DNA from 3 places in the Micromonospora sp. NPDC023888 genome. Region 1 is predicted to be linked to each of the others. Evidence: riboswitches for the same ligand, from Rfam matches in the RefSeq annotation. Region 1 holds a riboswitch; each other region holds the start of a gene.
The links. A riboswitch is a leader RNA that binds a small molecule or an ion and turns the genes downstream of it on or off. The one in region 1 is predicted to bind cyclic di-AMP.

Region 1 (3,267 bases):
GGCGGGCCAGCGGCCCACCCCATACTTGCATACATAGCGATGTGAACATACATTTGACCGGGCCCCGACCGGCGGCGGAAGGTGGATCTCGTGGGCGCAGGTCATGACCACCACCATGGGTCGGTCGCCAATGCCGCACACCAGCACAGGGGGCGACTCTGGGCGGCGTTCGGGCTGCTCGCCACCCTGATGGTGGTCGAGGCGGTGGCCGCCCTGCACACCGGCTCACTCGCCCTGCTCTCCGACGCCGGGCACATGTTCACCGACGTGCTCGGCATCGGGATGGCGCTCGCCGCGATCACCGCGACCCGGCGGGCCACCGCCGACCCGCAACGCACCTTCGGGCTCTACCGACTCGAGGTGCTCGCCGCGCTCGCCAACGCCGTCCTGCTCTCCGGCGTCGCGATCTACGTGGTGATCGAGGCGATCCGCCGCTTCGGCGACCCGCACGAGGTCATCGCCGGCCCGATGCTCGCGGTGGCCGTGCTCGGCCTGCTCGCCAACATCGCCGCCTTCGCCCTGCTCCGCGCCGGAGCCAAGGAGAGCATCAACCTCCAGGGTGCCTACCTGGAGGTGCTCGGCGACCTGCTCGGCTCGGTCGGCGTGATCGGCGCGGCACTGCTCATCGCCGTCACCGACTGGTGGTGGGCCGACCCGCTGGTCGCCGTCGCCATCGGCGTGTTCATCCTGCCGCGCACCTGGCGGCTGGCCCGGGCCGCCATCCGCATCCTGGTGCAGGCCGCCCCGGAACATCTCCAGGTGACCGCCGTGCACGACCGGCTGGCCGCCGTCCCCGGGGTGGTCGAGGTGCACGACCTGCACGTCTGGACGCTCACCTCAGGCATGGACGTGGCCTCCGCGCACCTGACCATGGCACCCGGCGCGGAGGTCGGCGCGGTGCTCACCGCGGCGCGTACCGCCCTGCACGACGACTTCCGGATCGAACACGCGACGTTGCAGATCGAGCCCGGCGCCGCCTCCGGAGCCTGCGGCTCGATCGAGTGGTGACAATTTTCTGGTGACGACCTACGCACCGTGTGTCACATCGGCTGCAACTGCCCCACCGGCACCGGTAGGCTCGGTCCCGGCCTCCACCAGGCGGCGCCCTCCAGGCGCCGGTGGCGGTCGCCGCCTAATCGCCCAACCGGGCGAACCGGGGAACCACCGTTCCTGGGGTGCATCCGCGTCAGCGGTAGGGATCTTCCGTCCCGAACCCGTCAGCTAACCCGGTCGGCGGCTGACGGAAGGACATGCGCAGTGGCACCAGCACGACCCCCCGCCGCCCGACTGGCGGCCCTGATCGTCGCGATGTTCGCCCTCGGCGTCGCGCTCCCGGCCGGCACCGCCTCGGCCGCTCCCCCGACCGGCCTGCGGGCCGCCGCCGCACCCGACTCCGACGAGGAGGGCGGCACCCCTTCGCTACGCGCCCAACTCGAGGCCGCCAGCAAGGGCTATCTGGACGCGAAACGCGCTCTGGACACCTCCGTGCAGCGGCAGCAGCAGCTCGCCACCCAACTGAAGACCATCGAGGTCGAGCTCAACCAACGCAGCGGCAAGGTCGGCGAGATCGCCGGCGTGGCGTACCGCACCGGCCGGCTCGGCGTGGTGTCGGCGCTGCTCAACAGCAGCAGCCCGGAGGGCTTCATGGACCGGGCCGCCGCCCTCGATGCGGTGGCCGCCAACGAGGACCGGGTGCTGCGCGACCTGCTCGCCACCAAGGACCAGGCCAGTCGCACCCGGGCCGCCCTGAACGGCGAGATCGTCGAACAACGCAAGCAGGTCGCGGTGATGTCCAAGCGCAAGGACCAGGCCGAACGGGCGCTGACCGTGGCCAACACCCCCAAGCCGCAGACCACCGCCGACACCGGCTCCAACCGGGGCACCTCCACCGCCAACGCCAAGCCGGCGCCCCGTAACTCCGACGGCTCCTGGCCATCCGAATCGTGCAGCGTCAACGACCCCACGCCCGCCAGCGGCTGCATCACCCCGCGCACCCTGCACGCGCTCAACCAGGCCAAGGCCGCCGGCTTCACCCGGTACGTCTCCTGTCACCGCCCCAGCGGCTCCGGCGAGCATCCCAAGGGCCGGGCCTGCGACTTCGCCGCCCAGAAGAGCGGCTTCGGCGGTAACGCCACCGGCGGCGACAAGACGTACGGCAACAACCTGGCCGCGTACTTCATCCGCAACGCCGACCAACTCGCCGTGCTGTACGTGATCTGGTACCGGCAGATCTGGCTGCCCAGCAGCGGGTGGAAGTCGTACAGCGGCGCGGGTGGCACCCCGTCCACCGACCACACCAACCACGTACACCTGTCGGTCTACTGACCCACCCGACGTTCGGGGTACGTCCCGGGACGTACCCCGGATGTCGTCGGCGGTCGGACGACCCGGACCGGGTCGGCGGGCAGCATCGCGGTATGCGTCGGATCCCACCCAGCGCCCGCAAGGGGCTCCTCACCCTGCATCTGGTCACCTCGCTCGGCTGGCTCGGCGCCGACCTCGTGCTCCTCACCCTCGGCATCGCCGTGCAGCGCGGCGCCGACCCGGCTGTCGTCTACCCGGTCACCGCGCTGGTCGGCACGGTGCTGTTCGCGCCGCTGAGCGTCCTGGTCTGGCTGATCGGGGTCGCCAGCGCGCTGCTCACCCCCTGGGGCCTGTGGCGCTATCGCTGGGTACTGGCCAAGCTCGTGCTCACCACGGTGATGGTCGGGCTGGTGCTGTTCCTGCTCACGCCGAATCTGCGGCACGCCGGTGCGGTGGGCGCCGCCCTCCCCGCCCGCGACCGCGCCGACCTGGTGATCGCACCCGCGGTGTCGACCAGCCTGATGATCATCGCGACGGTGCTGTCCACCTACAAACCGTGGGGTCGACGTCCCGCCGCCCCACCCACCCACGGGCGGGGTCAGGCCGGGGGCGGTGGGTCGCCGGCGCGGTCGAGGGCCGGGCCGAGACGGGCCGCGAGGGCGAGGTGAGCGGCCCGCGCCTGGCGGAACGCGTACCGGAACAGTGGGGTCGGCGCGGTCAGGGTGATCTCGACGTCGATCCGGACCAGGCCGTCCGGCTCGGCGCGCAGTCGAGTGTGGTTGCGCACCGTGGTGGCGGGCCACTGGCGGGCCACCGTGACGATCTCGTCGTCCTCGATGGTCAGCACGTCCGCGTGGTACGTGGTCCGGAAGCGCAGTGGGCCGGCCACCAGCCTGTCGTTGATCGTGTAGCTGGCCCGGGCGCCGGGTCGGGTCGGCACCTGACGGACCCGGACGATCAGCG
Region 2 (3,267 bases), on a different contig from region 1:
GTGGCCTGTGGCGGCGGCCCGCTACCAGCGGTCCCAGTGGGCGAACGAGTCCGCGTCGGCCCGCGGACCGGGCTTGAAGTCGGTGGCGAAGTCCATCCGGCTGAAGGCTGGCCCGGTGCCGCCCGACGCCGGTGGCGGGGCCATCAGGCCGAGTCGCCACAGCCGGGCGACGGCGGCCCGGGTCTGCGGGTCCTCGACGAAGATGAAGTCCCACCGTTGCCTGTTGCGGCCGCTGGGTGCCTGGAGCGCGATGCGTAGGCAGTCCTCGATCACGTCACGGGGGACCGGGCGTACCAGGTCGAGACGCTGGACGCGGAGTTCGGTCGCGTCCTCGACGACTTCCTGGCCCGTGGCGGCAGCCTGCTCGCCATGCACAGCGCGACGATCGCGTTTCCCCAGCTCGCGACCTGGCGGTCCACGATCGGCGCCGCCTGGGGCCACGGCCGGACCTTCCACCCGCCGATCGGGTCGAGCCTCATCCGACGCACCGACGTCGAGCATCCGATCACTACCGGTCTGGTGGACTTCGAGGTGCACGACGAGCGCTACACCGACCTGGAGCTGCTCGACGGCGTCGACGTCGAGACCCTCTACGTCCACGACGAGGGCGGCGCGACCCACCCGCTGGTCTGGGCGCGCACGGTCGGGAGCAGCCGGATCGTCTACAACGCACTCGGTCACGACGCCCGGTCGTACGAGTCGCCGGGGCACGTGGAGCTGCTGCGGCGCATCGTGCTCTGGCTCCGTCACGGCGTCTGATCCGCAACGGTCCACCGTGGTCACTGCACACTGTCCACCCGTCCGCAACCGCTGCGGGTGACGCCCCGCGTGGCCCGGTGAAGAACTTCACACGGGTTGGGCGATCGTCACCGGCCGTGCCTAACGTCGGTCGGGTTCGCCACTGCGGACACCACGGCCGGCAACGCCAAATCCTGCCCCCGGTCGTCGGAACCCAGTCACCCGGGCAGGAGCGGGGGACCCAACGTTCCTCGGTGCACGTCACCTCGGGGTGAAGCCGCCACCGTGCGGCCGGGCTCCTCGGCCCGAACCCGACAGCTCACCTCGCCGGCGTGGAGGAAGTTCACATGACGTCTGTCTACACGCCCCGTCATCGACGGGTCACCACCCGCCGTCTCGCCGTCGGCACCCTGGCCGTCGGTGCGGTCACCGGTGCGGTCGCCCTCTTCGGCCCGGCCGCCCCCGCGCAGGCTTCGGTCAACTGGGACGCGGTCGCCCAGTGCGAGTCCGGCGGCAACTGGAAGATCAACACCGGCAACGGCTACTACGGCGGCCTGCAGTTCTCCCAGAGCACGTGGGCCGGCTACGGCGGCAAGAAGTACGCCGCCCGCGCCGACCTGGCCAGCCGCGGCGAGCAGATCGCCATCGCCGAGAAGGTGCTCGACGGGCAGGGCATCGGCGCGTGGCCGACCTGCGGCAAGAAGGGCGGCTCCACCACGAAGCCGTCGACGAAGTCCACCGCGAAGCCGTCGACGAAGTCCACGCAGAAGACCACCGCAAAGCCCACCGAGCAGCAGGAGCGGCCGTCGCGGCGGGAACAGCCGGCGACCCGCAACCACGAGCGCACCGCGCCGACCACGGGCGGCCAGACGTACCTGGTCCAGCCGGGCGACACCCTGTCGGAGATCGCTGACGGCCACCGGGTGACCGGCGGTTGGCAGGCGCTGTACGAGCACAACCGGCAGCTGATCGGGGCCGACCCGGGGCTGATCTTCCCGGGTCAGCGGCTCAGCCTCTGACGGATGACGACACGCGAACGCTCGGCCGGGTCACCGGCCGAGCGTTCGTGCGTGTGGTGCGGATCAGCCCGAGCGTTCGTACCCCACGGGACGCCGTCACGCCGCGGAGGCGGCCGCCTTCGACCCTCGCTGCGACGCGACCGGGCCGGCGTTCCAGCCCCAGCGGGGGGCCGGTGCGGTGCTCTCCCGGGGCCAGCCCTCGTCGCTGTGGCCCTCGTCGATGGTCATCTCGACCGACTCGGGGGTGCTGCGGGCCAGTCGGATCGACTGCTCGGCGCCGTTGCGGGCCGCGCACGGCCAGGACTGCCCGGCGCACTGGAGGTTGCGGCAGTGGCCCTCGTCGTCCGGCTCGTGGGCGCTGAGCACGTCGATCGCGAGCTGCCACAGCAGCGGGTCGGTCACGTCGTGCGGGCGTTCGGCGTTGCGGCTCGGTCGGTGGCTGGTGTCGTCGGACATCGTGGGTCCCCCCTTGTCAGGCTGTACCCCACAAGGGTCACCCGTCAGCCGTGGGTTAAACCGCCGACCTGCTGTGATGTGTCTCCGGTCGCAGCGGTCGCCGGGACGCCGCACGCAGATCGGTCAATCCGGCAGCAGCGGCATCTCCACACCCGGGTCCCGGCCGAGCAGCACCGCTCGGGTGAGCGCCGCCGATCCGAACCGGTCACGGACCGCGTCCACCGCGGCATCCAGCTCCGCACCCGGGTCGCGGTGGAACGGCAGCTCCGGCTGCACCGGATTGTCGTCCAGATTGCCCACCGAGACGCCGACCAATGTCACCCCACGGCGATCGATCTCGGTCAGTTCGGCCCGTAGCAGCGCCCGCGCGGCGGCGAGCAGCGGCACCGTGTCGGCGGTCGCCTTGCCCACGGTGTGCGAGCGGGTCGCCCGGGTGTAGTCGCCGAAACGTAGTCGCAGCATCACCGTGCGCCCGGCCCGCCCGGCCGCCCGCATCCGCCGGGAGACCCGATCGACCAGGCCGGCGAGGATGGCGTCCAGCTCCGCCGGGGCATGCGGGGTACGGCTCAGCGCGTGCTGCGCGCCCATCGAACCGCGACGGCGGCCGACCTGCACCGAGCGGGGGTCGTGGTTGTGCGCCAACGCGTGCAGGTGCCGTCCGGCGCCCGACCCGAGCAGCGACACCAACGCGGCCTCGCCCAGCCGGGCCACCTCGCCGACGGTACGGATCCGGTGCTCCCGCAACTTCCCCGACGTGACCGGGCCGACGCCCCACAGCCGCTCGACGGGCAGCGGGTGCAGGAACGCCAACTCGGCGTCCGGTGCGACCACCAGCAGCCCGTCCGGCTTCGCCACCCCACTGGCCACCTTCGCCAGGAACTTCGTACGGGCCACCCCCACCGTGATCGGCAGGTGGATCCGGGTCCGAACCTCGTGGCGCAGCCGCTCGGCGATCTCGGCCGGCGACCCGGCCAGCCGCCGCAGACCACCCACGTCCAGGAACGCCTCGTCGATGGAGAGCCCCTCGACAAGTGGGGTGGTCTGCCGGAAGATC
Region 3 (3,267 bases), on a different contig from region 1:
CGCCCCGCCCCGGGTGCGACGGATCCTCGTCATGACGGTGGTGCCCCTCTTCGTCGCCACCGTGCTCGCCGCGGCGCTGCTCTGGCCGCGCGGAGGAGCACCGCGGACCGACGGCGGAGCGGACGTGCCCCGCTACGCCGGCACGGTGACCCGGGTGGTGACCGAGCCATGCCCGCCGGTGCCGTCGAGCCCCGAGGGCACACCCCGGGTCGGCGCCGGGCCGTGCGGCACCGTCGACGTCCGGGTGGACGACGGACCCGCCGCCGGCCAGCAGGTGCAGACACCGGTGCCCGACGGCCCGGGCGCGCCACGGGTCGACGTCGGCGACGAGGTCATCCTGGTCGAGCTGACCGACCCGACCGATCCCGCCCTCAGCAACTGGAACATCGCCGAGCACCAGCGCGGCACCCCGATGGTGTGGCTGGCGGTGATCTTCGCCGCCGCGATCGTCGCGTTCGGCCGCTGGCGAGGTCTGGCCGCGCTCGCCGGGTTGGCGGCCAGCTTCGCCATCCTGCTCACCTTCGTGCTGCCGGGCATCGGCGCCGGCAGATCACCGCTCCTGGTGGCGGTGGTCGGCGCCGCCCTGATCATGTTCGTGGTGCTCTACCTGACCCACGGCGTCACAGCGCAGACCTCGGTCGCGGTGCTCGGCACCCTGGGCAGCCTGGTGCTGACCGGCGTGCTCGCCACCATCGCCACGGCGGCGACCCACCTCACCGGCTTCGGCAGCGAGGACGCGACGACACTGTCGATGTTCCAGGGCGACGTGGACCTGCACGGCCTGCTGCTCGCCGGGATCATCATCGGTTCGCTCGGGGTGCTCGACGACGTGACGGTCACCCAGGCGGCCACCGTCACCGAGCTGGCGAACGCCAATGCCGGGCTGACCCGTATGCAGCTCTACCGTGCGGCGACCCGCGTCGGCCGCGCGCACATCGCCTCCACCGTCAACACCATCGTGCTGGCGTACGCGGGCGCGTCGCTGCCCCTGTTGCTCCTGCTCACCGCCGACTCGCGGCCGATCGGGCAGATCCTCACCAGCGAGTTCCTCGCGCAGGAGATCGTCCGCAGCGCGGTCGCCACGCTCGGGCTGATCGCCGCCGTGCCACTGACCACCGGGCTGGCCGCGATCGTGACCGCGGCCGGGCGCGCCGAAACCACGCCGCCCGTCGACGCCGCCCGGCCGCGCCCCCGGGCGGACCGGGCGGAGGCGCTGGCCGCCCTCAACGCGCCGCGAACGAGGCGACCCGACGAGCCGGACCAGACGCGGGCCCGGCCCCCATCCACCGCCACCGACGGGTGGCCGGAGTCGAACAGGAGCACGGATACGGCATGGTGACACTCCTCAGCGTGACCAGATCGGGTCTTCCCCCTGAGAACCGCGTCACTGGTCACACAACGCTATGGCGAAATGACACTTTTGGTCGGCATCCAGGCGTAGCTCACCCAGTCGACTCTCGGGTAACCTCGCTGCCGGTTACCGATGAAGGCGCGAAGCGGCGCCTGCGGTGCCACCGCCCAATCGCCAACCGGCGAGCCGGGGACCCAGGTGTGTGGGGTGAATCCGCGTCAGCGGTAGGGGCCACTTCCGCCCCGAACCCGTCAGCTAACCCGGTCGGCGGTCGAGGGAAGGGAACATTGTGACGGCACCCCTACGCCGCTGGTTGACACCCGTGGTGGCCGTGATCGCCGCACTGACCGTGCTCGCCGGGCCCCTCCCGGCCCACGCCGCCCCGACGACCCCCACACCGTCCGGGCACGAGGAGGACGACGAGCCCAAGCTGCTCAACGACGTCATCGAGCAGGTGAACCGCGACTACTCCGCCGCCAAGTCCAAACTGGACAAGTCCAAGAAGCGGCAACTGGAGTTGGCGATCGAGGTGGACCGGGCCAAGGCCGACCTGGACGCGCTGGCGCCCCAGGTCGGGCAGATCGCCGCCCAGTCGTACCGCACCGGTCGGATCGGCGCACTCGCGATGCTGCTCGAAAGCGACGCCCCGGACACGTTCGTCCAGCGCGCCGCGATGCTCGACGAGATCAACATGGTGAACGAGAACAAGCTCGCTGAGGTCAACACGGTGAAGGCCCGTGCCGAGCAGGCCAAGCTGGCCCTCGACACCGAGGTCCGGGAGCAGCAGAAGCAGACCGCCGTGATGGCCAAGCGCAAGAGCGAGGCCGACAAGGCGCTCGCCCTGGTTGGCGGCAAGGGCTTCACCGGCGGTCTGGTGGACGCCACCTCGCCGGTCGCCCGGATCGGGCCGGGCCGCACCGCCGACGGTGACTGGAAGGCGCAGTCCTGTAGCGAGGATGACCCCACCACGTCCGGCTGCGTCACGCCGCGCACGCTGCACGCGTACAAGGAGGTCAAGCGGGCCGGCTTCAACCGGTTCGTCGGCTGTCACCGCAACGGCGGGCCGTACGAGCACCCGAAGGGCCGCGCCTGCGACTGGTCGCTACAGAAGAGCGGCTTCTCACCGTGGCACAACGAGGACACCCGGACGTACGGCAACAACGTCGCCGCGTTCCTCATCCGCAACGCCGACCGGCTCGGCATCTACTACGTGATCTGGAACCGGCAGATCTGGTTCCCGGCGACCGGCTGGAAGTCGTACAGCGGGCCGTCGAACCACACCGACCACGTGCACATGTCGATGCTCTGACCCGCAGCATCCTCCGTCGAGGGCCGTTCCGCGTCGCGCGGAGCGGCCCTCGACGCGTCAGGCGGCCGCGACCGGGTCGGCCGAGCCGGTCGGCACGTCGAGCGCCGCGAAGCCGGCCGGCACGGCGGCCACCGGGCGCACCGCTCCGGCGGCCAGCCGGTACGACACACCCACCACCGCGCACCGCCCCTGCGCCACCTCGTCGGCAAGCACCGGCGACTCCCGGAGCAGCGTCTCAACGGTCTGCGCGATGTGGATGTCGACGATGCCGTCGATGTCGTCCACACCCTCGGTCTCGGCCCGGCGCAGACTGGGCAGCACGGCGTCGACCACCGCACCCAGGTGCCCGGGAGGCTGGGTGCCGGTCGCGGAGGACTCCCGCGCCGCCTGCACCGCCCCGCACGAGTCGTGGCCGAGCACCACCACCAGCGGGGTGCCGAGGATGGTCACCGCGTACTCCACACTGCCGAGCACCTCCGGACCGGTGGTGTGCCCGGCCGTGCGGACCACGAACAGGTCACCAAGCCCCCGGTCAAAGATGATCTCGGCGGCCAGGCGGGAGTCGGAGCAGCCGACGATCACCGCGAACGGGTGCTGCCCGTCGGCC

Region 2: linked by a shared signal. The riboswitch ahead of AB0F61_RS24400 (transglycosylase family protein) and the one ahead of AB0F61_RS15950 (hypothetical protein) in region 1 are both predicted to bind cyclic di-AMP.
Region 3: linked by a shared signal. The riboswitch ahead of AB0F61_RS24055 (hypothetical protein) and the one ahead of AB0F61_RS15950 (hypothetical protein) in region 1 are both predicted to bind cyclic di-AMP.

Annotation. Positions count from the first base shown of each region.
Region 1 covers NZ_JBEZZW010000015.1:53,390-56,656, reverse strand. Annotated here, with positions in the region: gene AB0F61_RS15955 (cation diffusion facilitator family transporter) at 91-1,008, shown strand; cyclic di-AMP (ydaO/yuaA leader) riboswitch at 1,120-1,252, shown strand; gene AB0F61_RS15950 (hypothetical protein) at 1,309-2,325, shown strand; gene AB0F61_RS15945 (hypothetical protein) at 2,418-2,972, shown strand; gene AB0F61_RS15940 (SRPBCC family protein) at 2,903-3,267, opposite strand, start outside.
Region 2 covers NZ_JBEZZW010000030.1:44,745-48,011, forward strand. Annotated here, with positions in the region: gene AB0F61_RS24385 (nitrilase-related carbon-nitrogen hydrolase) at 1-77, shown strand, start outside; gene AB0F61_RS24390 (nitroreductase family protein) at 22-375, opposite strand; gene AB0F61_RS24395 (ThuA domain-containing protein) at 361-759, shown strand; cyclic di-AMP (ydaO/yuaA leader) riboswitch at 914-1,085, shown strand; gene AB0F61_RS24400 (transglycosylase family protein) at 1,086-1,757, shown strand; gene AB0F61_RS24405 (hypothetical protein) at 1,854-2,213, opposite strand; gene dinB (DNA polymerase IV) at 2,337-3,267, opposite strand, start outside.
Region 3 covers NZ_JBEZZW010000029.1:66,745-70,011, reverse strand. Annotated here, with positions in the region: gene AB0F61_RS24060 (YibE/F family protein) at 1-1,339, shown strand, start outside; cyclic di-AMP (ydaO/yuaA leader) riboswitch at 1,506-1,636, shown strand; gene AB0F61_RS24055 (hypothetical protein) at 1,641-2,660, shown strand; gene AB0F61_RS24050 (carbonic anhydrase) at 2,718-3,267, opposite strand, start outside.